Linked DNA regions of Microbulbifer sp. A4B17. The protein of the gene in region 1 binds, or shares a complex with, the protein of each later gene. Links are inferred from orthologs where the notes say so. Each region holds a gene or a part of one and is shown in the gene's direction. Other genes may lie near its edges.

What was found.
Region 2: the proteins of accD (region 1) and accB are in contact, whole or in part, in a solved structure (PDB 8UXZ), measured with the Escherichia coli proteins. The link is inferred for Microbulbifer sp. A4B17 from one-to-one orthologs.
Region 3: the proteins of accD (region 1) and accC are in contact, whole or in part, in a solved structure (PDB 8UXZ), measured with the Escherichia coli proteins. The link is inferred for Microbulbifer sp. A4B17 from one-to-one orthologs.
Region 4: the proteins of accD (region 1) and BTJ40_RS06355 are in contact, whole or in part, in a solved structure (PDB 8UXZ), measured with the Escherichia coli proteins. The link is inferred for Microbulbifer sp. A4B17 from one-to-one orthologs.

Annotation. Positions count from the first base shown.
Region 1 is NZ_CP029064.1:1,595,980-1,601,767, forward strand. What follows is about bases 3,035-5,788. They hold accD (acetyl-CoA carboxylase, carboxyltransferase subunit beta), read left to right. Parts: upstream 3,035-3,861; coding sequence 3,862-4,716; downstream 4,717-5,788. Other genes in these bases: trpA (tryptophan synthase subunit alpha), read left to right, coding at 3,035-3,701; folC (bifunctional tetrahydrofolate synthase/dihydrofolate synthase), read left to right, coding at 4,794-5,788. Outside these bases: tRNA pseudouridine(38-40) synthase TruA, read left to right, coding at 1-664; BTJ40_RS07140 (phosphoribosylanthranilate isomerase), read left to right, coding at 790-1,398; trpB (tryptophan synthase subunit beta), read left to right, coding at 1,576-2,799; more of trpA, read left to right, coding at 2,892-3,034.
Region 2 is NZ_CP029064.1:545,862-551,681, reverse strand. Bases 3,035-5,820 are described here. They hold accB (acetyl-CoA carboxylase biotin carboxyl carrier protein), read left to right. Parts: upstream 3,035-4,086; coding sequence 4,087-4,554; downstream 4,555-5,820. Other genes in these bases: accC (acetyl-CoA carboxylase biotin carboxylase subunit), read left to right, coding at 4,570-5,820; aroQ (type II 3-dehydroquinate dehydratase), read left to right, coding at 3,609-4,064; BTJ40_RS02420 (protein-disulfide reductase DsbD), read left to right, coding at 3,035-3,349. In the rest of the region: BTJ40_RS02435 (YajG family lipoprotein), read right to left, coding at 1-206; BTJ40_RS02430 (copper chaperone PCu(A)C), read right to left, coding at 243-701; BTJ40_RS02425 (N-acetylglucosaminyltransferase), read right to left, coding at 698-1,426; more of BTJ40_RS02420, read left to right, coding at 1,547-3,034. UniProt on the Escherichia coli protein: This protein is a component of the acetyl coenzyme A carboxylase complex; first, biotin carboxylase catalyzes the carboxylation of the carrier protein and then the transcarboxylase transfers the carboxyl group to form malonyl-CoA.
Region 3 is NZ_CP029064.1:541,909-547,864, reverse strand. The notes cover bases 1-2,922. They hold accC (acetyl-CoA carboxylase biotin carboxylase subunit), read left to right. Parts: upstream 1-752; coding sequence 753-2,093; downstream 2,094-2,922. Other genes in these bases: prmA (50S ribosomal protein L11 methyltransferase), read left to right, coding at 2,243-2,922; accB (acetyl-CoA carboxylase biotin carboxyl carrier protein), read left to right, coding at 270-737; aroQ (type II 3-dehydroquinate dehydratase), read left to right, coding at 1-247. In the rest of the region: more of prmA, read left to right, coding at 2,923-3,124; BTJ40_RS02395 (DUF3426 domain-containing protein), read left to right, coding at 3,200-4,420; tRNA dihydrouridine synthase DusB, read left to right, coding at 4,626-5,618; DNA-binding transcriptional regulator Fis, read left to right, coding at 5,615-5,923. UniProt on the Escherichia coli protein: This protein is a component of the acetyl coenzyme A carboxylase complex; first, biotin carboxylase catalyzes the carboxylation of the carrier protein and then the transcarboxylase transfers the carboxyl group to form malonyl-CoA.
Region 4 is NZ_CP029064.1:1,428,453-1,434,286, forward strand. What follows is about bases 1,636-4,435. They hold BTJ40_RS06355 (acetyl-CoA carboxylase carboxyltransferase subunit alpha), read left to right. Parts: upstream 1,636-2,457; coding sequence 2,458-3,414; downstream 3,415-4,435. Other genes in these bases: dnaE (DNA polymerase III subunit alpha), read left to right, coding at 1,636-2,364; BTJ40_RS06360 (sugar MFS transporter), read left to right, coding at 3,968-4,435. Also shown: more of dnaE, read left to right, coding at 1-1,635; more of BTJ40_RS06360, read left to right, coding at 4,436-5,230; BTJ40_RS06365 (LytTR family DNA-binding domain-containing protein), read right to left, coding at 5,377-5,834. UniProt on the Escherichia coli protein: Component of the acetyl coenzyme A carboxylase (ACC) complex. First, biotin carboxylase catalyzes the carboxylation of biotin on its carrier protein (BCCP) and then the CO(2) group is transferred by the carboxyltransferase to acetyl-CoA to form malonyl-CoA.

The DNA of each region.
Region 1 (5,788 bases):
CACCGATGCGGGTGTTCATGCTACCAATCAGGTAATTCACTTTGATACACGAGCGCAGCGCCCGGATCGCGCCTGGGTACAGGGCGTTAATACCAAGTTGCCGGATTCCGTACGGGTTCGCTGGGCTCGGGAAATGCCGGCGCAGTTTCATGCACGTTTTTCCGCTCACGCCCGCAGTTATCGCTATTTGATTCACAGTGCGCCGACCCGCTCGGCCCACAGCGCAGCGGAGGTAACCTGGACCCAGCATTCGCTGAATCTGGAATCTATGCGCGAAGGGGCCAGCTATCTGGTTGGTCGCCACGACTTCACCAGCTATCGCGCCTCTCAGTGCCAGGCTAAGAGCCCGGTGCGCGAAATTACCCGCCTGGATATTGCCCCAGTGGGTCAGCTGGTTGCCTTGGAAATTAGTGCTAACGCATTCCTTCACCATATGGTGCGCAATATCACCGGGGTTTTGATGGCTGTGGGGAGAGGGGAGCGTCCACCAATTTGGGCAAAAGAGGTGCTGGATCAGCGGGACCGCTCCGCCGGAGGCGTGACTGCGCCGCCGTTTGGCCTGTATCTCGTTGATGTGCGCTATCCGGATCATTTCCAGCTTCCCCAATGTGAGCCTGGGCCACTGCTGGTGCCACAACCTTTGGGTGCTTTGCTTTCCAGTTAGACTGCTGAATTTTTCGAGGCTAAAGCAAATCTGGGAGAGGGCGTGCATTTCGCGCCTTCTGACTATCTGCTAGTATCCGTCGTTCCCTCTTTTGATCGGCCAGCCGGCTGAGTCCAGGTTACACGATGCAAGTAAAAATATGCGGCATCACTTGTATAGAAGATGCCCTGATGGCTGTAGATGCGGGTGCCGACGCGTTGGGCCTGGTATTTTATAAGCCGAGCCCGCGCTATATCGATCTTGATATGGCAGCTAAAGTTGCAGCGGCAGTTCCCCCATTTGTCACCCTGACGGGGTTATTTGTCGATGCGGCACAGAGTGAGGTGGACGCTGTACTGGAATCGGTGCCGCTTAACCTGTTGCAATTCCACGGCGATGAAAGCGCCCGCTTCTGCGAACAATTCCGGCGTCCCTATATCAAAGCGTTGCGGATGAAAGATGACCTCGATGTCAAAGCCGCAATGACTGAGCACCCCAAAGCCCGGGGTTTTCTATTGGATGCCTACAGGCCTGGTGTCCCCGGTGGTACCGGAGAGACCTTTGATTGGGACAGGGTTCCCCAAGATAGCAGTCGCCCGATCGTTCTTGCCGGTGGCTTGAATCCCGCGAATGTAACTGCAGCAGTAGAAGCTGCGCGCCCACAGGGGGTGGATGTGAGCGGAGGTGTAGAGCGTCAGCCGGGACGCAAGGATCGAGAAAAAGTTTTTGCGTTTGTCAGCGCGGCGAAGAGATAGATTTAGAGGCGGTACCGGAAGTGCCGCCCGCCGGCTTGGCCGGCGCGAGCCAGCAAATACCAGCAGATCGACGCATCTGCGCCAGTATTTTCTGGCGGCGTTTGAATAGTTCAGGAAGAACTATTCAAACAGTAGGTAAACAGAAAGAAAGTTTTAACCCCACGTGACCCACGGAGTATGAGTGTGAGTAAGCCAGGTGCTATCGATTTTTCCACCTTCCCGGATGCGAGCGGACATTTTGGTCCCTACGGCGGTCGCTTTGTATCGGAGACGCTGATCAGCGCATTGGATGAGCTTCAGGCAATGTATAGCCGCCTGAAAGATGATCCGGATTTTGTCGCTGCCTTTGATCACGATCTGGCGCACTACGTAGGCCGGCCATCGCCGCTGTATCTTGCTGAGCGACTGACTGAGCAGGCGGGCGGTGCGCGAATCTGGCTTAAGAGGGAAGACCTGAACCATACCGGTGCGCACAAGGTAAATAACACGGTGGGCCAGGCACTGCTGGCCAAACACAGCGGTAAAACCCGTGTTATTGCCGAAACCGGCGCTGGTCAACACGGTGTGGCTACGGCAACCGTGGCAGCGCGTCTCGGTTTGCAGTGTACGGTCTATATGGGTGCGGAAGACGTTAAACGCCAGTCCCCCAACGTATACCGTATGAAGTTGTTGGGGGCAGAAGTGGTGCCGGTGGAATCCGGTTCCAAGACCCTAAAGGACGCCATGAATGAAGCCATGCGCGATTGGGTAACCAATGTCGATAATACTTTCTACATTATCGGCACTGTGGCTGGTCCTCACCCTTATCCGCAATTGGTGCGCGACTTCAACTCTATTATCGGCCGTGAAGCCCGTCGTCAGAGTCTGGAGCGCTTTGGCCAGTTGCCCGATGCGTTGGTGGCCTGCGTCGGTGGTGGTTCCAATGCGATCGGCCTGTTCCACCCGTTCCTGAATGACGCTGAAGTGAAAATGTTTGGTGTCGAAGCCGGCGGTGAAGGCCTGGCTTCCGGTAAGCATGCTGCACCACTGAATGATGGTATTCCCGGTGTTCTGCACGGTAACCGCACCTACCTGATGGAGGATGATGACGGCCAGATTATCGAGACTCACTCGGTTTCTGCGGGGCTCGACTACCCGGGGGTTGGCCCTGAGCACTCTTGGCTGAAAGATATCGGCCGGGTGGAATATGTCACGGCTGATGATGATGAAGCCCTGGATGCCTTCCGTCGACTCACTCGCACTGAGGGTATTTTGCCGGCATTGGAATCCAGCCATGCAGTCGCGTACGCGCTCAAGTTGGCGGCTTCCATGAGCCCTGAGCAGAATGTCCTGGTGAATCTCTCCGGCCGAGGCGATAAGGATATTTTCACCGTTGCCGCTATCGATGGTATCGAGGTGTAGCAATATCACCGCCCGCCTCTGAGGCGGGCAAAATGGGTGAAGATCAAATAATTGAGCTGGCTTTTTGCCAGGAGTAGCTCAGGGAATAAACTGTGACAGAACAAAATAGAATTGATCGCCGCTTTGCCAAGTTGCGCGATGAGGGCCGCAAGGCACTGGTAACTTATATTGTCGCTGGCGATGGCGGCTTGGAAAATACTGTGCCGCTGATGCATCAGTTGGTGGCCAGCGGGGCCGATTTTATTGAACTGGGGGTGCCGTTTTCCGACCCCATGGCAGAGGGCCCGGTAATTCAGAAAGGGCATGAGCGAGCGCTGGCCAGTGGGGCTTCGCTACGCAAATGTTTGTCTTTGGTGAAAGAATTTCGTCAGTCGGATAGTGACACCCCGGTAATCCTGATGGGCTATGCCAATCCCATCCAGCGTATGGGTGAATTGGAATTTGCTGAAGCGGCGTCCACTGCGGGTGTCGATGGTGCCCTGACCGTAGATCTGCCGGCTGAAGAGTCCGGTTCCCTGAGTGCCTTTTTGGCGGAGCGCAACCTGCGCAACATCTTCCTGCTAACGCCTACCACCACTGAAGAGCGTATTCGTGAAATTACCGATGTCGCCAGCGGCTTTGTTTACTATGTATCCCTGAAAGGGGTTACCGGAGCAGGCCACCTGGATTTGGATTCAGTGCGTGACAATCTGGACCATATTCGCCAGTTTACCGATCTGCCCCTGTGTGTTGGCTTCGGTATCAAAGATGGTACCTCGGCCCGCCAGGTCAGTGCCCATGGCGACGGCGCTGTAGTCGGTAGTGTACTGGTGTCGGCGGTAGATGCGGCGGCAGACCTGGAAGCCGCCAAAACGGCGGTTGGGGCTATAGTCAGCGAGATGCGCGAAGCCCTGGATCGCTAAAAGCAGCTATAGGTCTAAACACAAAGCTGGCCAGAAAGCCAAAAATAGCGGCTGATCTGGCCGGGTTTGTTGTTGAGCTTAGTGTTTTAATTCCTAGCCTGAAACCCACTGGTCGGTAAAATGTGCCGGCCCAAAGAAAGCCTCCGGATTTGGAAACGAGATGAGCTGGTTAGAAAAAATTGTCCCTGCGGTAATTCGCACAGAGCGTCGCACCGGCAGTAGCAAGGTCCCCGAGGGGGTTTGGAAGAAGTGCGTCAAATGCGATGCGATGCTCTATCGCCCGGAGCTGGAACGCAATCTGGATGTGTGCCCCAAGTGCGATCACCACTTTAGAATCGGCGCCCGTCGCCGCCTGGATATCTTCCTCGACGAGGAAGGCCGTGAAGAGCTGGCCACCGATGTGCAGCCGGTTGATCGCCTGAAGTTTAAAGACGTCAAAAAATATAAAGACCGCTTGGTGCAGGCGCAAAAATCCACTGGTGAGAAGGATGCCCTGATCGCCATGCAGGGCAGCCTGAACGGTGCCCCCCTGGTAGCGGTAGCATTTGAGTTCGCTTTCCACGGTGGCTCCATGGGCTATGTGGTTGGTGAGCGCTTTACCCGTGCCGCTCAGCGTGCCTTGGAGCAGCGTATCCCGCTGGTTTGTTTCTCTGCTACCGGTGGTGCCCGTATGCAGGAGGCCCTGATCTCCCTGATGCAGATGGCCAAAACCTCGGCGGTGCTGGAAAAAATGAAGATGGCCGGTGTGCCATATATCTCCATTATGACCGACCCGGTTTACGGTGGTGTTTCCGCATCCCTGGCCCTGCTGGGTGATATCAATGCAGCGGAGCCCGGAGCGCGCGCAGGTTTTGCCGGCCCGAATATTATCGAGCAGACCATTCGCCAGAAATTGCCGAAAGGTTTCCAGCGCAGTGAGTTCCTGCTGGAGCACGGCGCAATCGATATGATTATTCCCCGCAGGGAAATGCGCTCTACAGTGTCCCGCATATTGGGTAAACTTACCGGCAACTGATTTCCATTCCCTTGGGGTAATGCTGTGATCAGCTTAAATTCCGCTGATTGCAGCCCCCATCATCGATGTTTTCAACTATGTCTTCACTGCAAGATTGGCTCTCCCGTCTGGAGCAGCTGCACCCTTCTGAAATTGAATTAGGTCTTGAGCGGGTCGCGTCTGTGGCCGATGCGCTGGGTATCCAGAAGCCGGCACCGACAGTGATTACTGTGGCGGGCACCAATGGTAAGGGTTCCTGTGTGGCGACTATGGAGGCGTTGCTGTGTAAGGGGGGGCACTCCGTAGGCGCTTACAGTTCCCCACACCTTTTGCGCTTTAACGAGAGGGTGCGTATCGGGGGTGAAGAGGTTGCCGATAAAGATCTCGTGCTGGCGTTTGAGGCTATCGAGGTTGCTCGCGGTGAGACCAGCCTGACCTATTTTGAATACACTACCCTGGCTGCGCTCTGGTTATTTCAAAGGGCAGGCGTCGAGTTTGCGCTTCTGGAAGTTGGCCTGGGTGGACGCCTGGATGCAGTTAACCTGGTGGATGCGGATCTCGCTATTATCACCAGTGTTGCCATTGATCACGAGGACTGGCTTGGCAGTGACCGGGAAATAATCGGCCGCGAGAAAGCCGGTGTCCTGCGTGCTGGGGCGCCTTTTGTCTGTGCTGATAGCAATCCCACCCAATCTGTGCTGTCTGCGGCAGAAAAATTGTCCAGTTCCAGTTACTTTATAGGTCAGGATTTCTCTCTGAATTTGGGAGAGGATAAAAAAGAACTTTACCGCTTTGGTGAGTTGGAACTTGCGATCCCCCCGATCAGCTTGCCGCGCCCGAGTATCGCTGCTGGAATTACCGCGCTGGCTCTGCTCAATGTATTGCCTCAGGGTGGGGTCGAATCTGCACTGGCTGAAATTGCCTTGCCCGGACGCTGTCAGCAGGTTCAATGGCAGGGGCGCAACTTGCTCTTGGATGTGGGGCACAATCCGGCAGCGGCTGAACACTTGGCTAAATGGCTTGCAGATCACCCTGTAGATAGTGAGACCCATGCGCTGGTAGCGGCTATGGCCGATAAGGATTTGGTGGGACT
Region 2 (5,820 bases), 1.1 Mb from region 1 along the record:
CTCACCTGAGCAGTATCGGCATAGACACCACCTAGCGACCCCAGGCCGCCGCTGGGCAGTTCATTGACCCCAGCCACGCTCATACTAAACCCTTCACCTACAGGTTCATGGGCCACTTGAACCTGGGGCTGCAGCCAAATTTGCAGCGGACTATGGGCGCAAGCACTGAGCAAAAGTGCTCCGGCAAAAGCCATTAACTTTTTCATATTTAATTCCCCCTAACTTCGATAAAAACTGCCAATTCAGCCGTGATGATGGTGATGTTCACCCTCATCTCTTATTCGAACAATTGGCACCAGAATATCTACACTGCTGCCATCGGCAAACAGCAGCCTCAACGACAACTGCTCTCCCGCCTGCAGACGCAGACCTTTAATCATTAAATGCAGTCCACCCGGCGCCATTTCTACACTAGCCCCGGCGGCAATTGTCACCTGATCCAGCGGGCGCATTCGATTTATTCCATTCTCAGAAACGGTGGTATGCAGGTCTGCCGAAGCATCTTCAGCACCGGGCAACTCCACACCGGTGAGTACCTGACTCGAATCCCCTGTATTGCGCAGTGATACAAACGCGGCGCTCATTGAGGGCCCCGGCGGTGTTTCCCGGGCATATCCCTCCGCCATAATCCCAATGGAATAGGCCTCTTTCGACAGAACGAGTACTGCGATTAAAAAGGCAAATGCCAATACTTTTTTCATAATGCCCCTCCGCTGGACTTTATCAGAATCAATCGCGCCGGATTGCCGACTTTGATATCTCCTCGCACCCGATACCCGGGCACGGCCTCGCGCAACTGCTGGTAAACCCAGCGGCCCTCTGGATCGCTGCGCGCTACAATGATGACGCGCAGTTGCTCACTGCGAATTCGCTCGGCTACACGCTGTAACTGCTCCACCAATCCGGCAGACCTTGCCGTCAGCTCATCTGCTGGCAGACCGATAACCTCTCCTTGTGGCAAATCGAGCTGGGCCCGGCCCCGCTCGCGAACCAACTGTGTACGCACTTCTGCGACCAGCGGATTGGCCGGAGCCAACATCTCTGCCCGCTTCAACAAGGTATTCACCTCCCCAAAATCCCTTCGCCTCAGGGCGTCCCGGGCCCGTTCAACATAAGTGACCACGATCGTTTGAATGCCGGTTTCAGCCTTACTGTTATCCGGTTGCAGTTGCAATACGCGCAGGTAGTAGTCGTAAGCGCTGGCGCCGGCAGGCTGGGTTAGATGCCCTTTGCGCAGCGCCTGTTCCGCGCGATTCAAGAAAAACGAAACATTGTTGCGTCGAATCTGGTCCTGGGATGGTGTCTTTTTAGGGGCGGGTGGAGGGACAACCGTTTTGGGCGCCGGCTTATTGGATGAGCAGGCCCCCAGGCAAAATGTCAGTATCAGTAAAACCCCAAGGCTGTGAAGGCGTTCAAATGACGGCAAAACAATCCCCTATTGTTGTTTTTTTGTACCACTGGCGTCGCTATACTGCTGCGGCGACTGAACCCCCGTCTGGTGCAGCAGTCTGAACTATGCGCCCGACTATAATGAATTTTTTCATCTATGGCTGTGATGACCAAAAGTTTCCGAAAAAATTTCCTCGTTCTGCTGACATTCCTGCTGGCGGTGGCCAGTATTGGAGCCTCAGCACAGAACTCTGATAACCCTTTTGCCTCGCTGAGCAGTGCCCAGGAAAACACTTTCCTGCCAGTCGATGAAGCTTACCAACAGGATTTGCTCTTCGATGCCAATGGCCTCAGCGCACTCTTTCAGATTGCCCCTGAGTACTATCTATATCGGGAAAAGCTGGCGCTTTACAGGATCGACAATGGCGAGAAAACCCAAATTCCCTTAAACCTGCCAGCTGGTGAGGTCATTTGGGATGACTATTTCGAGAAGGAGACCGAAGTCTACCGGGGCCAGCTGGAATTTGCCCTGGATATGCCGGGCACCAGTGGCTCCACCCAACTGGAACTCCACTATCAAGGCTGTGCGGATGCCGGGCTTTGCTACCCCCCCCAGACCCGCTATTACAGCGTGGACTTTGCCAGTCGGGACATTGAACCTCAGGACAGTGCCTTAATCACAGGATCATCCACTCCGCCGGCGGGTGCTAACGGTGCTGCTGGCAGTAGCAATGTCACCTTATCGCTGGCGCTTTTACTCGCATTTGCCGGTGGCCTGATCCTGAACCTGATGCCCTGTGTCTTCCCGGTACTGTCGATTAAATTACTGGCGGTGAGCCAGGCCGCACAAAATGCGAGCCAAAGGCACCACCACGGCTGGGCCTATACCTTGGGTGTGATTTTAAGCTTTGTGGCAATCGCTGCCGTGATGCTCGCTCTTCGTGCAGGCGGCGAAGCGGTCGGCTGGGGCTTCCAGCTTCAGTCCCCCTGGCTCGTTGCAGCACTTGCCTATCTTTTCTTTATCATGGGATTGAGCCTGTCCGGAATGACCGAACTTGGCAGCAGCCTGATGGGTATTGGAGGCAACCTGGACAGACGCCAAGGATTATCGGGCTCTGTAGCATCCGGCGCACTGGCAACCCTGGTAGCCAGTCCCTGTACCGCGCCATTGATGGGCTCCGCATTGGGATTTGCTGTTACACAGCCCCCGCTAATAGCACTGAGTGTTTTTGCCGCCCTTGGCGCCGGTATGGCAGCCCCCTTCCTGTTATTGACCTACATTCCCGCTCTGGCGGATAAACTGCCCAAACCCGGCCCCTGGATGGATCGCCTGAAACAACTTCTGGCATTCCCCATGTATCTCACAGCGGTATGGCTGCTGTGGGTTCTGGGCCGGCAGGCCGGAGGTGATGGGGTTGCCCTGGTATTGGCCGGAGCAGTGGCCATTGCATTTGCCCTGTGGCTTTGGCCCCGCCCCCAATGGCACTGGCTGCGGGGTTCTATGGCCCTGGTATCCCTGGCCCTGGCGGTTTTGCTGCTTCCGCAGCTCAAAACCGTCAACCAGGCCGAGCAGCTGACCAGTAGCAACTACTGGGAGCCCTATTCGGCGGAGAGACTGGAAACTGCACGCAGTGAAGGGCGTGCAGTTCTGGCCAATATGACTGCGGCCTGGTGCATAACCTGCCTGATGAATGAGAAAGCTGTACTTTCAAGTACCGAGATCAGTGATGCGCTGGAGCGGCTCAATGTGGTCGCACTAAAAGGCGACTGGACAAACCAGGACCCGAAGATCAGCGAATTATTGGCCAAATACGGTCGTACCAGTGTTCCTCTATACCTTCTCTATCCCGCCGATGGAGGGGAGGCAAAAATATTGCCGCAAATACTGTCCCAGGATGATTTACTGCAGGAATTGGAGAACGCTGTGGACTCCCCCTTGAGCACTGGGGTCACGCGGTAAAGCTTTTGGCGCCTTTGTAGCCAACAACCCAAGGTAAAAAGGCCACAGCCCGGATATTTTGAACTAATTTTTTGCCCAATATCGCCGAACTGCTGCTAACTTCGATAAACTCCGAGTCTGGCATGGACAGGGAGTCACTTTTGCGGCAGACTCGGTCAATTAGTTCGGGCAACTAGGCCGAAAATTCGGGTTTGCCCGCAAGATAGCCAATTTTAACTCACTTTATATGGGTTTTCGGCAACTTTCTTCAGGGCGAATTATGGCTAAACTTCTTCTCCTCCACGGCCCCAACCTAAATCTCTTAGGCAGTCGTGAACCGCATATTTACGGGAGTACCACCCTGGCGGATATCAATGAAGCCGCCGAGCGCCAGTGCGGTGCCGCCGGACACGAACTGGAAGTCCTTCAGAGCAATAGCGAATCAGCCCTGCTGGAGCGAATTCATCTGGCGGCAACCAGCGGAGTCGAATTTATCGTTATCAATCCCGCTGCGTTCACCCATACCAGTGTCGCCTTGCGCGATGCCCTGGCAGCCGTTGCCATCCCCTTTATTGAGCTTCACCTGTCCAATCCCCACGCCAGGGAAGCCTTCCGACACCATTCCTATCTTTCAGACCTGGCCTGCGGCGTAATCTGTGGCTTTGGCGCCAACAGCTACACCCTGGCTCTACAGGCAGCCATCCACCAACTGGATGCAGCACCTGCACAACAATGAATCAAACTACGAGTAAATAACTATGGATATCCGCAAAATTAAAAAATTGATTGAGCTGCTCGAAGAATCGGATATCGGCGAGCTGGAAATCAAAGAAGGCGAAGAGTCCGTGCGCATCAGCCGCGGAGTCAGTGGCGCAACCCAGCCTGTTGCACCGATTTACAGCGCGCCTCCCGCACCGGTTGCCGCACCCGCTGCTCCGGTTCCCAGCGCTCCTGCTGCCCCAGCTGAAAAAGAGTCCAAACCGGCTATCAGCGGACACGCGGTGAAATCCCCGATGGTAGGCACCTATTACGCTGCCCCCAGCCCCGGCGCCGAGCCCTTTGTGAAAGTGGGGCAGCAGGTCAAGGTCGGTGACGTTGTCTGTATCGTCGAAGCCATGAAAATGATGAACCAGATCGAAGCTGACAAGGCCGGTACCATCGAATCCATCCTGCTGGAAGACGGCCAGCCGGTAGAATTTGACCAGCCCCTCGTGACCATCGTCTGAGTGGGGTAAGTCACTATGTTCGACAAAATCCTTATCGCCAATCGTGGCGAAATTGCCTTGCGGATTTTGCGCGCCTGTAAAGAGATGGGCATCGCTACTGTGGCGGTGCACTCCCTGGTAGACCGCAATCTCAAGCACGTACGCCTGGCCGACGAATCTGTATGTATCGGCCCCAATCCATCCCCACAGAGCTATCTGAACGTGCCGGCCCTGATCGCCGCTATGGAGATCACCGACGCAGTAGCTGTGCACCCGGGCTATGGCTTTCTCGCAGAAAACGCCGACTTCGCCGAACAGGTGCAGAAGAGCGGCTTTACCTTTATCGGCCCAGACCCGGATGTTATCCGCTTGATGGGTGACAAGGTGTCTGCCATTGCTGCCATGAAAAAGGCCGGCGTTCCCACCGTACCCGGCTCCGACGGCCCGCTGCCCGATAACAGCGAGCGCTGCATGGAGATCGGCCGCAGCATCGGTTATCCGGTCATTATTAAAGCTGCCGCCGGTGGCGGTGGACGCGGCATGCGCGTGGTGGAAAAGGAAGAGGAGCTGGTAAACGCGATTGCCGTGACCAAGTCTGAAGCCCAAGCGGCCTTCGGCGACGGCACTGTTTACATGGAAAAATTCCTGCAGAATCCCCGCCATGTGGAGATCCAGGTAATGGCCGATGGCCAGGGCAACGCCATCCATCTGGGCGATCGTGACTGCTCCCTGCAGCGCCGCCATCAAAAAGTTTTGGAAGAAGCCCCAGCTCCAGGCATTCCCGACGAGGTGCGCAGGCAGGTACATGAGTCCTGTGTACAAGCCTGTATCGATATCGGCTATCGCGGCGCGGGTACTTTTGAATTCCTGTATGAAAATGAGCGCTTCTACTTTATCGAAATGAACACCCGTATCCAGGTGGAGCACCCCGTTACCGAAATGGTAACCGGCGTTGACTTGATCAAAGAGCAGATTCGGGTTTGTGCCGGTGAGAAGCTATCCCTGAAACAGGAAGATATCGTTATCAAAGGCCACTCCTTTGAATGCCGTATCAATGCCGAAGATCCACAGACCTTCTTCCCCAGCCCCGGCAAGGTGAACAACTTCCATATGCCCGGCGGCCTGGGTGTACGAGTGGATTCCCACCTCTACTCTGGGTACTCGGTGCCACCCAATTACGATTCCATGATCGCCAAGCTGATCACCCATGCGGAAGATCGTGAAACCGCATTAGCACGTATGCGGGTGGCCCTGTCGGAACTGGTGGTAGACGGTATCAAAACCAAT
Region 3 (5,956 bases), 1.1 Mb from region 1 along the record:
ATTTATCGTTATCAATCCCGCTGCGTTCACCCATACCAGTGTCGCCTTGCGCGATGCCCTGGCAGCCGTTGCCATCCCCTTTATTGAGCTTCACCTGTCCAATCCCCACGCCAGGGAAGCCTTCCGACACCATTCCTATCTTTCAGACCTGGCCTGCGGCGTAATCTGTGGCTTTGGCGCCAACAGCTACACCCTGGCTCTACAGGCAGCCATCCACCAACTGGATGCAGCACCTGCACAACAATGAATCAAACTACGAGTAAATAACTATGGATATCCGCAAAATTAAAAAATTGATTGAGCTGCTCGAAGAATCGGATATCGGCGAGCTGGAAATCAAAGAAGGCGAAGAGTCCGTGCGCATCAGCCGCGGAGTCAGTGGCGCAACCCAGCCTGTTGCACCGATTTACAGCGCGCCTCCCGCACCGGTTGCCGCACCCGCTGCTCCGGTTCCCAGCGCTCCTGCTGCCCCAGCTGAAAAAGAGTCCAAACCGGCTATCAGCGGACACGCGGTGAAATCCCCGATGGTAGGCACCTATTACGCTGCCCCCAGCCCCGGCGCCGAGCCCTTTGTGAAAGTGGGGCAGCAGGTCAAGGTCGGTGACGTTGTCTGTATCGTCGAAGCCATGAAAATGATGAACCAGATCGAAGCTGACAAGGCCGGTACCATCGAATCCATCCTGCTGGAAGACGGCCAGCCGGTAGAATTTGACCAGCCCCTCGTGACCATCGTCTGAGTGGGGTAAGTCACTATGTTCGACAAAATCCTTATCGCCAATCGTGGCGAAATTGCCTTGCGGATTTTGCGCGCCTGTAAAGAGATGGGCATCGCTACTGTGGCGGTGCACTCCCTGGTAGACCGCAATCTCAAGCACGTACGCCTGGCCGACGAATCTGTATGTATCGGCCCCAATCCATCCCCACAGAGCTATCTGAACGTGCCGGCCCTGATCGCCGCTATGGAGATCACCGACGCAGTAGCTGTGCACCCGGGCTATGGCTTTCTCGCAGAAAACGCCGACTTCGCCGAACAGGTGCAGAAGAGCGGCTTTACCTTTATCGGCCCAGACCCGGATGTTATCCGCTTGATGGGTGACAAGGTGTCTGCCATTGCTGCCATGAAAAAGGCCGGCGTTCCCACCGTACCCGGCTCCGACGGCCCGCTGCCCGATAACAGCGAGCGCTGCATGGAGATCGGCCGCAGCATCGGTTATCCGGTCATTATTAAAGCTGCCGCCGGTGGCGGTGGACGCGGCATGCGCGTGGTGGAAAAGGAAGAGGAGCTGGTAAACGCGATTGCCGTGACCAAGTCTGAAGCCCAAGCGGCCTTCGGCGACGGCACTGTTTACATGGAAAAATTCCTGCAGAATCCCCGCCATGTGGAGATCCAGGTAATGGCCGATGGCCAGGGCAACGCCATCCATCTGGGCGATCGTGACTGCTCCCTGCAGCGCCGCCATCAAAAAGTTTTGGAAGAAGCCCCAGCTCCAGGCATTCCCGACGAGGTGCGCAGGCAGGTACATGAGTCCTGTGTACAAGCCTGTATCGATATCGGCTATCGCGGCGCGGGTACTTTTGAATTCCTGTATGAAAATGAGCGCTTCTACTTTATCGAAATGAACACCCGTATCCAGGTGGAGCACCCCGTTACCGAAATGGTAACCGGCGTTGACTTGATCAAAGAGCAGATTCGGGTTTGTGCCGGTGAGAAGCTATCCCTGAAACAGGAAGATATCGTTATCAAAGGCCACTCCTTTGAATGCCGTATCAATGCCGAAGATCCACAGACCTTCTTCCCCAGCCCCGGCAAGGTGAACAACTTCCATATGCCCGGCGGCCTGGGTGTACGAGTGGATTCCCACCTCTACTCTGGGTACTCGGTGCCACCCAATTACGATTCCATGATCGCCAAGCTGATCACCCATGCGGAAGATCGTGAAACCGCATTAGCACGTATGCGGGTGGCCCTGTCGGAACTGGTGGTAGACGGTATCAAAACCAATATTCCCCTGCAGGAAGAGTTGGTACGAGATGAAAACTTCGCCAAGGGTGGGGTCAATATCCACTACCTGGAGAAGAAGTTAGGTCTTTAAGCGCTCGCCAGCCGGGGCAAAGTTAGCGAGAATTGCGGCAAACTTAACGGCACTGAACGTTGCCAAGGATGGCGTGGCAACCGTCGTTATTTGAGTGCGGCCCGGCCGCAACAACGCCGTAACATCGCTACAACAATTCCGGATTAATTATGCCCTGGCTACAACTCCGCGTGGACACTGATCGTGATCACGCGGAAAAAATCGAAGACGCACTGCTTTTTGCCGGTGCCGTATCTGTCACCCTGCAAGACAACGCCGACCAACCGATCCTTGAACCTGGGCTCGGGGAGGTGCCTCTTTGGGAACAAACACGGGTTACCGGGTTGTTCGATGCGGAAGTCGACACCTCGGTTACCGAAGCAAAAGCGGCCTCCTTCCTGTGCGAAATACTACCCAATGCCCGCTGGGAACAACTTGAAGACAAGGACTGGGAGCGGGAGTGGATGGCTCACTATAAGCCCATCCAGTGCGGTCCCAATCTGTGGATCTGTCCCAGCTGGTGCGAGCCACCACAACCGGACGCCGTCAACCTGCTGCTCGATCCCGGCCTCGCCTTCGGCACCGGCACGCACCCGACTACCTTCCTATGCCTGCAGTGGCTGGCACAGCAGGGCCTCGAAGGTAAGAGTGCTATCGACTTCGGTTGCGGCTCGGGCATTCTGGGTATTAGCGCACTGCTACTGGGAGCGGGGCGGGTTCTCGGCACCGATATCGATCCCCAAGCATTAATCGCCAGTCGTGACAACGCCCAGCGCAACGGCATAGACCCGGAGCGCTTCCCGGTCTACCTGCCAGAGCAAATGCCGAGCGAAGCCGTCGATGTTATGTTGGCCAATATTCTCGCCGGTCCCCTGGTAGAGCTAGCCCCGCAACTGATACAACTCACTCAATTGGGCGGGAAAATCTGCTTGTCCGGCATCCTCAGCTCCCAGGCAGAGCAGGTGAAAAACGCCTACAGCGAATGGATTGAGTTCGATTCTGATGGCGAACACGAGGGGTGGGTCAGATTGACTGGCGAACGGGTGCGCTAAATGCGCTCCCGAACACTACGCGGGACCCCTTCAGGCTGATAAACTTGGCTGCTAAATAAACTGCGCTCTAGTCGAATGTCTCAACTGGTAACCCGCTGTCCCCATTGCAGCACATCATTTCATATTAATGACCAGCAACTGCGCGCTGCCCGTGGCGCCGTTCGCTGTGGGTCTTGCCTGCAGGTGTTTCGCGCAGATGAAAATATCGTTTTCTCTGAAAGTGATAGCGAAAGCCGCAATGATTTAGAAGCATTGCTGGAAGATGATGACTTCCTGATTCACGACGATATCGAGCTCGACGAGGACGAACCCGCCACTTCGCCACCTCCACCTGCAGTAAATCAAACTACCGGTCGAAAGAGTGCACCTGAAAGCGAATCTACATCGGAACCGAAGGAATACAGTGCAGCAGCGCAGGAATTAATTGGTGATGCCTTTGGGGATCACGAGTGGCAGGAGCTGGAAGCATCCCACACCGAGGAGGAGCTGGAACAGGAAGAGGATCTGGATCAGATCCTCAAACCGGACTTGGAGGAGATTCCGGATTCTGATTCGAACTCTTTGCAAGGGTACAGCACCCAACCTGAAGTATCGGAATTTGAAGCTTCAGGTCCCTCCGTTGAGAACCGATCCTGGGACAGTGGCGAATCAACACCATCTACCGAGCCGGTAAATTCACCTCGCCCCACTGATGAAACCCGCCGGGAGCCTTACTTCGGCGGCGAATCTACCAATACTGAAGAACCTCAGCGGGAGCAGTTGATCTCAGCCATCCAACCTGCGCCACTGGAGATGTCTTGGGGGGTCCCGAAAAAGAAACGCACCGCCTCTCCCTGGCTGTGGCGCGCATTGATTCCCCTATCGATCCTCGGCATCGCTGTTCAGGTCGCTTATTTCCAATTCGATAGCCTAAGTCGCAAGCAGCCCTGGCGCGACGTCTATGCCGTTACCTGCCCGTTATTCGGCTGTACCTTGCCCCAGCTGAAAGATACCCGGGCGATCCAGGCCTCAAATTTGATGGTGCGAACCCACCCGCAGCTGGAGGGTGCCCTGGTAGTGGATGCAGTGCTGCTAAATACCGCCCCCTACGCGCAACCCTTCCCCAACCTGTTGCTGAACTTCAGCGACCTGAAGGACAAGGCTGTGGCCAGTCGCCGGTTTACCCCGGACGAGTACCTGCAGGGGGAGTTGGCCGGACGCAAACTAATGCCCCAGGACAGCCCCATTCATATCGCAATTGAGGTGGTTGACCCCGGTGCAGAAGCGGTAAACTACGAGCTGAACATCACTCACTGAGCACACACAAGCTCCCCGGCTAAGTTTTTAGCAAAGGGGATTTGGCGCCATAAACAACCAAACCTGCGCATTCGGCAGGCTAAATGAACAGTGATCGATCAAATTGCCCGCTTTTTCGCTTTGCCATTAACGGGCCAGCCGCTATCATAGGCGGCTGTTTTGCCGGGGCACAGATTGCCCTTCCTACAGCCCAATTGGAGCTACCGTGTCTACTGCCATTGGCCCCTATATTATCGACAACCCGGTAATTCTGGCGCCCATGGCCGGTGTCACCGACCGCCCCTTCCGCCAGCTGTGCCGAGAACTCGGCGCCGGATTGGTGGTTTCGGAGATGGTGACCTCGGACACTCGCCTGTGGAACAGCCGCAAGTCCCGCTTGCGCCTGGATCACGGTGGCGAAGCGGCGCCCATATCGGTGCAGATCGCCGGCGGTGATCCTGAGATGATGGCGGAAGCCGCTCGGGAGAATGCTCGTCGCGGCGCGCAAATCATCGATATTAATATGGGCTGCCCGGCAAAAAAGGTGTGTAAGAAAGCAGCAGGCTCCGCCCTGCTGCGGGATGAAAAGCTGGTAGCGGATATTCTTCAAGCCGTGGTCCAGTCTGTTTCCGTCCCGGTGACGCTGAAAATCCGCACCGGCTGGTGCCCGGATTCCCGCAATGGCGTCACTGTAGCCAAAATGGCCGAGGATTCCGGGATCGCTGCACTGGCGGTTCACGGTCGCACTCGCGCCTGTGGCTACCACGGACAGGCTGAATTCGATACCATTGCCGAAATTGTATCCAGGGTAAAAATCCCGGTTTTTGCCAATGGCGACATCTGCAGTGCTGAGAGAGCCCGAGAGGTGCTCGATTACACTGGCGCATCGGCGGTCATGATTGGCCGTGCAGCACAGGGAAGACCATGGATTTTTCGGGAAATAGCCCACTATCTCGCCACTGGTGAGCGGCTAGCCGAACCGACATTGGATGAAGTCAGGAATATTTTGCTCGCCCATTTGGGCGAACTACACCGATTCTACGGTGAGGTGATGGGGGTCCGTATCGCTCGCAAACATGTGGGCTGGTACTTGAAGACGCTCGCGGATAGCGAGTCCTTCCGTAAGACCTTTTTCCAAATAGAGAGTGCAGAAGTACAACATGCCAGCGTTCACGAGTGGTTTGAACGCCGAATAACGAGAGGGGCACAAGCGGCATGAATAACGAAGTATTGATTCCGGATACTGGCAATGAAGAAGTATCCTCCAGGGGACAGACTCAACTGGCACAGCCACAGCAGCAGTCCCTGCGCGATGCCGTCGAGCACGCAATGGAGAACTACTTCCGCCACCTGGATGGCCAGATGGTAACCGATGTCTACGACATGGTGCTGTCGGAGATCGAAGCGCCCATGCTCGAAGTGGTGATGAAATACACCCGCCACAACCAGACCCGCGCCGCGCAATTACTGGGTCTCAACCGTGGCACCCTGCGCAAGAAGCTGAAGCGCTACGGCCTGCTGTAAGCTTCCCACCGAGCGAAATTTTGAAGGGGGATG
Region 4 (5,834 bases), 170 kb from region 1 along the record:
CTGCTGTTCGAACGATTCCTGAACCCGGAGCGGGTTTCGATGCCTGACTTCGATATCGACTTCTGTATGGAGAAGCGCGATCGGGTAATTGGCTACGTTGCGGACAACTATGGTCGCCAGGCGGTGAGCCAGATTATCACCTTCGGAACCATGGCCGCGAAGGCGGTGGTGCGGGACGTGGCGCGGGTGCAGGGCAAGTCCTACGGCCTCGCCGACAAGCTGTCCAAAATGATTCCCCCCGATGTGGGCATGACCCTACAAAAGGCTTTCGACCAGGAAGAGATCCTGCGGGAATTCCTCGACCACGACGATGAGGGCCAGGAAATCTGGGAGATGGCCCTGCAACTCGAAGGTGTGTCCCGTAACGTGGGTAAGCACGCCGGTGGTGTGGTTATCGCCCCCACCAAGCTTACCGACTTTGCGCCGCTCTACTGTGATGAGACCGGCGCGGGTCTGGTAACCCAGTTCGATAAAAACGATGTGGAAGATGCGGGCCTGGTGAAGTTCGACTTCCTCGGCCTGCGGACGCTGACCATCATCGACTGGGCCAAGCGCATGGTGGACGAGACCCGTGCGCGTGAGGGTGAGGAACCCCTGGATATTGCTGCGCTACCGCTGGACGATGAAGAAACCTTCAAAATGCTTAAAAGAGCAGAGACCACGGCGGTATTCCAGCTGGAATCCCGGGGTATGAAGGACCTGATCAAGCGCCTACAGCCGGACAACCTGGAAGATATGATCGCCCTGGTGGCCCTGTTCCGTCCGGGCCCGCTGCAATCGGGCATGGTTGATGACTTTATTAACCGTAAGCACGGTCGCGCCCAGGTGGCCTACCCGGATGCCAAATACCAGCACGAAAAACTGCAACCGATCCTGGAGCCCACTTACGGGGTTATTGTTTACCAGGAACAGGTTATGCAGATCGCCCAGGAGTTGGCGGGCTATACCCTCGGTGGTGCCGACCTGTTGCGTCGTGCGATGGGTAAAAAGAAACCGGAGGAAATGGCCAAACAGAGGGCCACTTTTGAAAATGGGGCAAAAGAGCAAGGAATTGACCCCGAACTTGCGATTAAGATCTTCGACCTGGTAGAGAAGTTCGCAGGCTATGGTTTTAACAAATCGCACTCTGCGGCTTACGCACTGGTGTCATACCAGACCGCTTGGCTGAAAGCGCACTATCCCGCCCAGTTTATGGCGGCGACCATGTCTTCGGATATGGATAAGACCGATAAGGTGGTGACCTTTATCGAAGAGTGCCGAGCCATGGAGCTGGTGCTGGTGCCGCCAGATGTGAATCTGGGTAGCTTCCAGTTCTCGGTGGATATCGACAATCGCATTATCTACGGTCTCGGTGCGATTAAGGGCCTGGGTGAAGGTCCGATTGAAAATATTATTGCGGCGCGGGAAGAGGGTGGTCCCTTTACTGACTTGTTCGACTTCTGCTCGCGGGTTGACCCACGCAAGGTGAACAAGCGCGCGCTGGAGGCACTGGTGCGCTCTGGGGCACTGGACAGCATAGGCCCGGATACCAATGGTGCCGACGGCTTGGATTACTCCCGCGCAGTGTTGTTTAACGCGCTGGATGAAGCGGTAAAAGCGGCGGAACAGCAAAAGGCCAATGCCAATGCGGGCATGATGGACCTGTTTGGCGAAGTGGTGCCCCAGGCATCGGAAGGCGATGTGTACGAGGATTTCCGTCGCACACGCTGCTGGAGTATCCGCGAGCGCCTGGAAGGCGAAAAGAATACCCTGGGTCTGTATCTCACCGGGCACCCGATTGACGAGTATGCCGGTGAGTTACAACACCTGGTGAAGGCGCGAATCGCCGATTTGAAACCCGGCCGGGAATCGCAAAAAGTTGCGGGCCTGGTTGTGGCGATGCGGGTAATGAAAACAAAACGCGGTGATTCCATGGCTATTGTTACCCTGGATGACCGCAGTGGCCGTATTGAAGCGGCCATGTTCAGCGAGGCCTTTGGCGAACATAGAGACAAGTTGGCCAAAGATGCATTGCTGGTATTGGATGGACCGGTTGCCACTGACGATTACAGCGGCGGCCTGAAGATGACAGTGAACAGCGTTTCCACGCTCGATGAGCTGCGCCAGAGCCGGGTGACCGGGGTGCGTTTGCGAGTGGATAGCGGCAGTGTGGCACCGGGGCTGGCCAAGCGGCTGGCCGCATGCCTGCAACCCTATACCGGTGGTCAGTGCGGGGTGAGCCTTGAGGTTTCCCGCCACGATGCCCGGGGCTTGTACCGACTGCCGCCGCAGTGGAACGTAGAACCGAATGACCAGATGATTCAGTCCCTCAGAGAGCTTCTGGGGCGTGAGCAGGTGGCGCTTCAATACGCAGAACGGCGTTAAAGTCTACCAGGCTCGACTGGCTGGTTCTGTACAGTTAAGCTATGCCGCTGTGATAGCCCGGTGGTAACAAAAAGAGTTAAAGGCGCAGATTTCATGAATTTTAATTTTCTCGAGTTTGAGCAGCCCATTGCAGAGCTGGAAGGCAAGATAAAAGAGCTGCAGCTTGTGGGTGATGATAACGAGCTGAATATCGCCGATGAAGTTACCCGGTTGCGGGAGAAGAGTAGAACCCTGACTGAGTCCATCTACTCCGATTTGAGCCCGTGGCAGGTAGTACAGGTAGCCCGCCATCCGCAACGTCCCTACTCAAAGGACTATATCGAGCGCTTGTTTACCGACTGGGATGAGCTGCACGGCGACCGCCACTTTGGTGACGACAAGGCGATTATCGCCGGTATCGCGCGCTTAAATGGCAAGCCGGTAGCCGTGATTGGTGAAGAGAAAGGCCGCTCTGTAAACGAGAAGGTTGCGCGCAACTTTGGTATGCCTAAGCCGGAAGGTTACCGCAAAGCCCTGCGTGTTATGGAAATGGCCGAGCGCTTTAAAATGCCGGTTCTGACCCTGATCGACACTCCGGGAGCCTATCCAGGTATCGACAGTGAGGAGCGCGGAATCAGTGAAGCCATTGCCCAGAACCTGGCAGTGATGTCCCGCCTGCGCACGCCGATTATTTGTACCGTAATTGGTGAAGGTTCCTCCGGTGGCGCACTGGCGATAGGTGTGGGTGACCAGCTGAACATGCTGCAGTACTCCACCTACTTTGTGATTTCCCCTGAGGGTTGCGCCAACATCATCTGGAAAACTGTCGAGAAAGCGCCTTTGGCCGCTGAGGCGATGGGGGTGACTTCCAGCGTGTTGGAAGAGTTGGGTATTGTGGATGAAACCATCCCCGAACCTCTCGGTGGCGCTCACCGCGACCCGGATGCAATAGCCAATAGCCTCAAAGACCGTCTCAGTGAGCAGCTGGACCAGCTGAGCAGCATCCCCATCGATGAGCTGCTGGAGAAGCGCTATCAGCGCCTGATGAGCTACGGCAATATCGTTTCCTAAGCTGCTTTTTTGATTTAGGGAGTTGTTCAGAGGCTCCCTTGATCCTTTCCCGCCGCGCCAAGTGTATAAATTTATTGCTCTTGTGCGCGGCTGGTGTTTCCTTCCTATCCCCTTCTTTCCCTACTCATAGATACTAGCGATTGTGTGCCATTTTCCGCGCGATTGAGTTTTCCCTTTCGCTGTCCTTCTGTCTGAAAAACCCATTATTTACAAGACCGCTTTGTGGTCAGGGTTGTCAATGTAGATAGGTTATTGGACTCCCGGGAAGTCTTGGAGGGAAATAACGTACTCAAACAGGTTGATCTACTCTTTCGAGAGAAGCCGTTGAGAGAGCGGCGCAACTGGCCTGGTAGCAGGCAGTCTGGAGCTTGACGGCCGCTGTATGTCCACGCTGCCTCCATTTTGAACCCCCTTATCGAAAAGCCCTCTGAGGCGGCGCTGCCTCCATGATAGAAAGTACCAACAATAAAGATTGGTGCAATAGGCACAGGTTTGCTCGGATAAAAATATCGACCGGAGAGACCTGTGAGCTGAAGTCTCAGGATTAATAATTATGGCAATAATGCAGAGTAATACAGCAACGGAAGCTGCACAGATACCGACGGGTGACCAGTCGGGGCACAGGTTTGCCCTGGTGGCGCTGACCTCACTATTTTTTATGTGGGGCTTTATCACCTGCCTGAATGATATTTTGATTCCCTACTTGAAAGGAATTTTCGAGCTGAACTATGCCCAGGCAATGCTGGTGCAGTTCTGCTTTTTTGGTGCTTATTTCCTAGTTTCCCTGCCTGCCGGTGCCCTGGTCAGTAAAATTGGTTATCAGAAAGGGATTGTGACCGGCTTAAGTATTTCGGTGGTAGGCTGTTTGCTGTTTATCCCCGCTGAAAGAATGGAAGTCTATGCACTGTTCCTCGGTGCACTGTTTATTCTGGCTTCCGGTATTACTATTTTACAGGTTTCCGCCAATCCTTATGTAACAGCACTGGGCGATGAGCGCACGGCGCCCAGCCGCCTGACCCTGACCCAAGGCTTTAACTCCCTGGGCACTACTATCGCCCCTCAATTTGGTGCATTGCTGATTTTACCAGCTGCCGGCGTTGCAGCGGGTGCTGCCAGTGCTGCTGTTATTGAAGTTCCCTACCTGATCCTGGCCTCCGCGTTGGCGATCCTGGCTATCGTCTTCGCATTTTTGAATTTGCCAGCAATTGTCAGTAGTGCAACTTCTGAGTCTGTTTCCAATACTGAAGCCGCTTCCGCCTGGAGCTACCGTCACTTGGTGTTGGGCGCGATCGCTATTTTTGTCTACGTAGGTGCCGAAGTCTCTATCGGCAGCTTCCTGGTGAACTTTATCGCTGAGGATTCCATCGCCGGTTTGGAAGAATCTGAAGCCGCCTTCTATATCTCCCTGTATTGGGGTGGCGCTATGGTTGGTCGCTTTGCCGGCGCTTTAATTATGCGCTTTATCTCTGCTGGCAAAGTGCTCGCAATCTGCTCTATCGGCTCCTGTGTATTGTTGTTGATTACTGTTACGGGTAGCGGCTATCTGGCGATGTGGGCGGTACTGGCTGTGGGTCTGTGCAACTCTATTATGTTCCCGACTATCTTTAGTTTGGCGCTGGCCAAGCTGGGCCCATCGACCAGTCAGGGCTCCGGAATCTTATGCCTGGCCATTGTAGGCGGTGCCATTGTGCCGTTGTTACAGGGGCTTCTGGCTGACCAAATTGGTATCCAATTGGCGTTCGTTCTGCCGATCTTCTGTTACCTCTATATTCTCTACTACGGTCTCTCAGGACACCGTACAGATAAACGCGCTTAAGTTTTCTTTTCTTCTCTTCTGAGCTCGTTTGCCGGCATTTTTATGCCGGCTTTTTTGTGTCCGGAATAAATGGCCAATTTGAAATGTATTTGATTGTGGGGGGAGGGGGTACCGGCGATCCCTGCCAGTTTTAGAGAGGTTGGGGGTTAGGAAGCTTGGGGGGCAGTTAGATCAGACTGTTTGTTGGAATCGAGAAATTCTTTAATCGGTAAGCGATAGTTGCGGCTTACTTTCAGCTTTGCACCGCTGCTCAGGGTGAGAAAGTACTCGCCTTTGGTCAGAACCTTGATGTGTACAATAAAATTCAGGTTAACCAGTGTGGATCTGTGGATGCGCTTAAAGGTATCCGGACAGAGCTGCTTTTGCAGGTCTTTAATGGTGCTGCGCATTACATGGGTTTCCCCTTTGGCATGCACACACATATAGTCGCCAGCAGCGTCGATCCACTCGATATCCGGTTGGCTAACCATGGTGATACTGCCCCGGTCTTTAATGGCAAGGCGCTGGGGTGAAGCAGCGGCGCTCTCTCCGCTTGAGGTTTTGCCGGCACTGCTTTCGAAGGATCGCATCAGGCGATTTTTTTCTTCCTGATGGCCATCCTCTC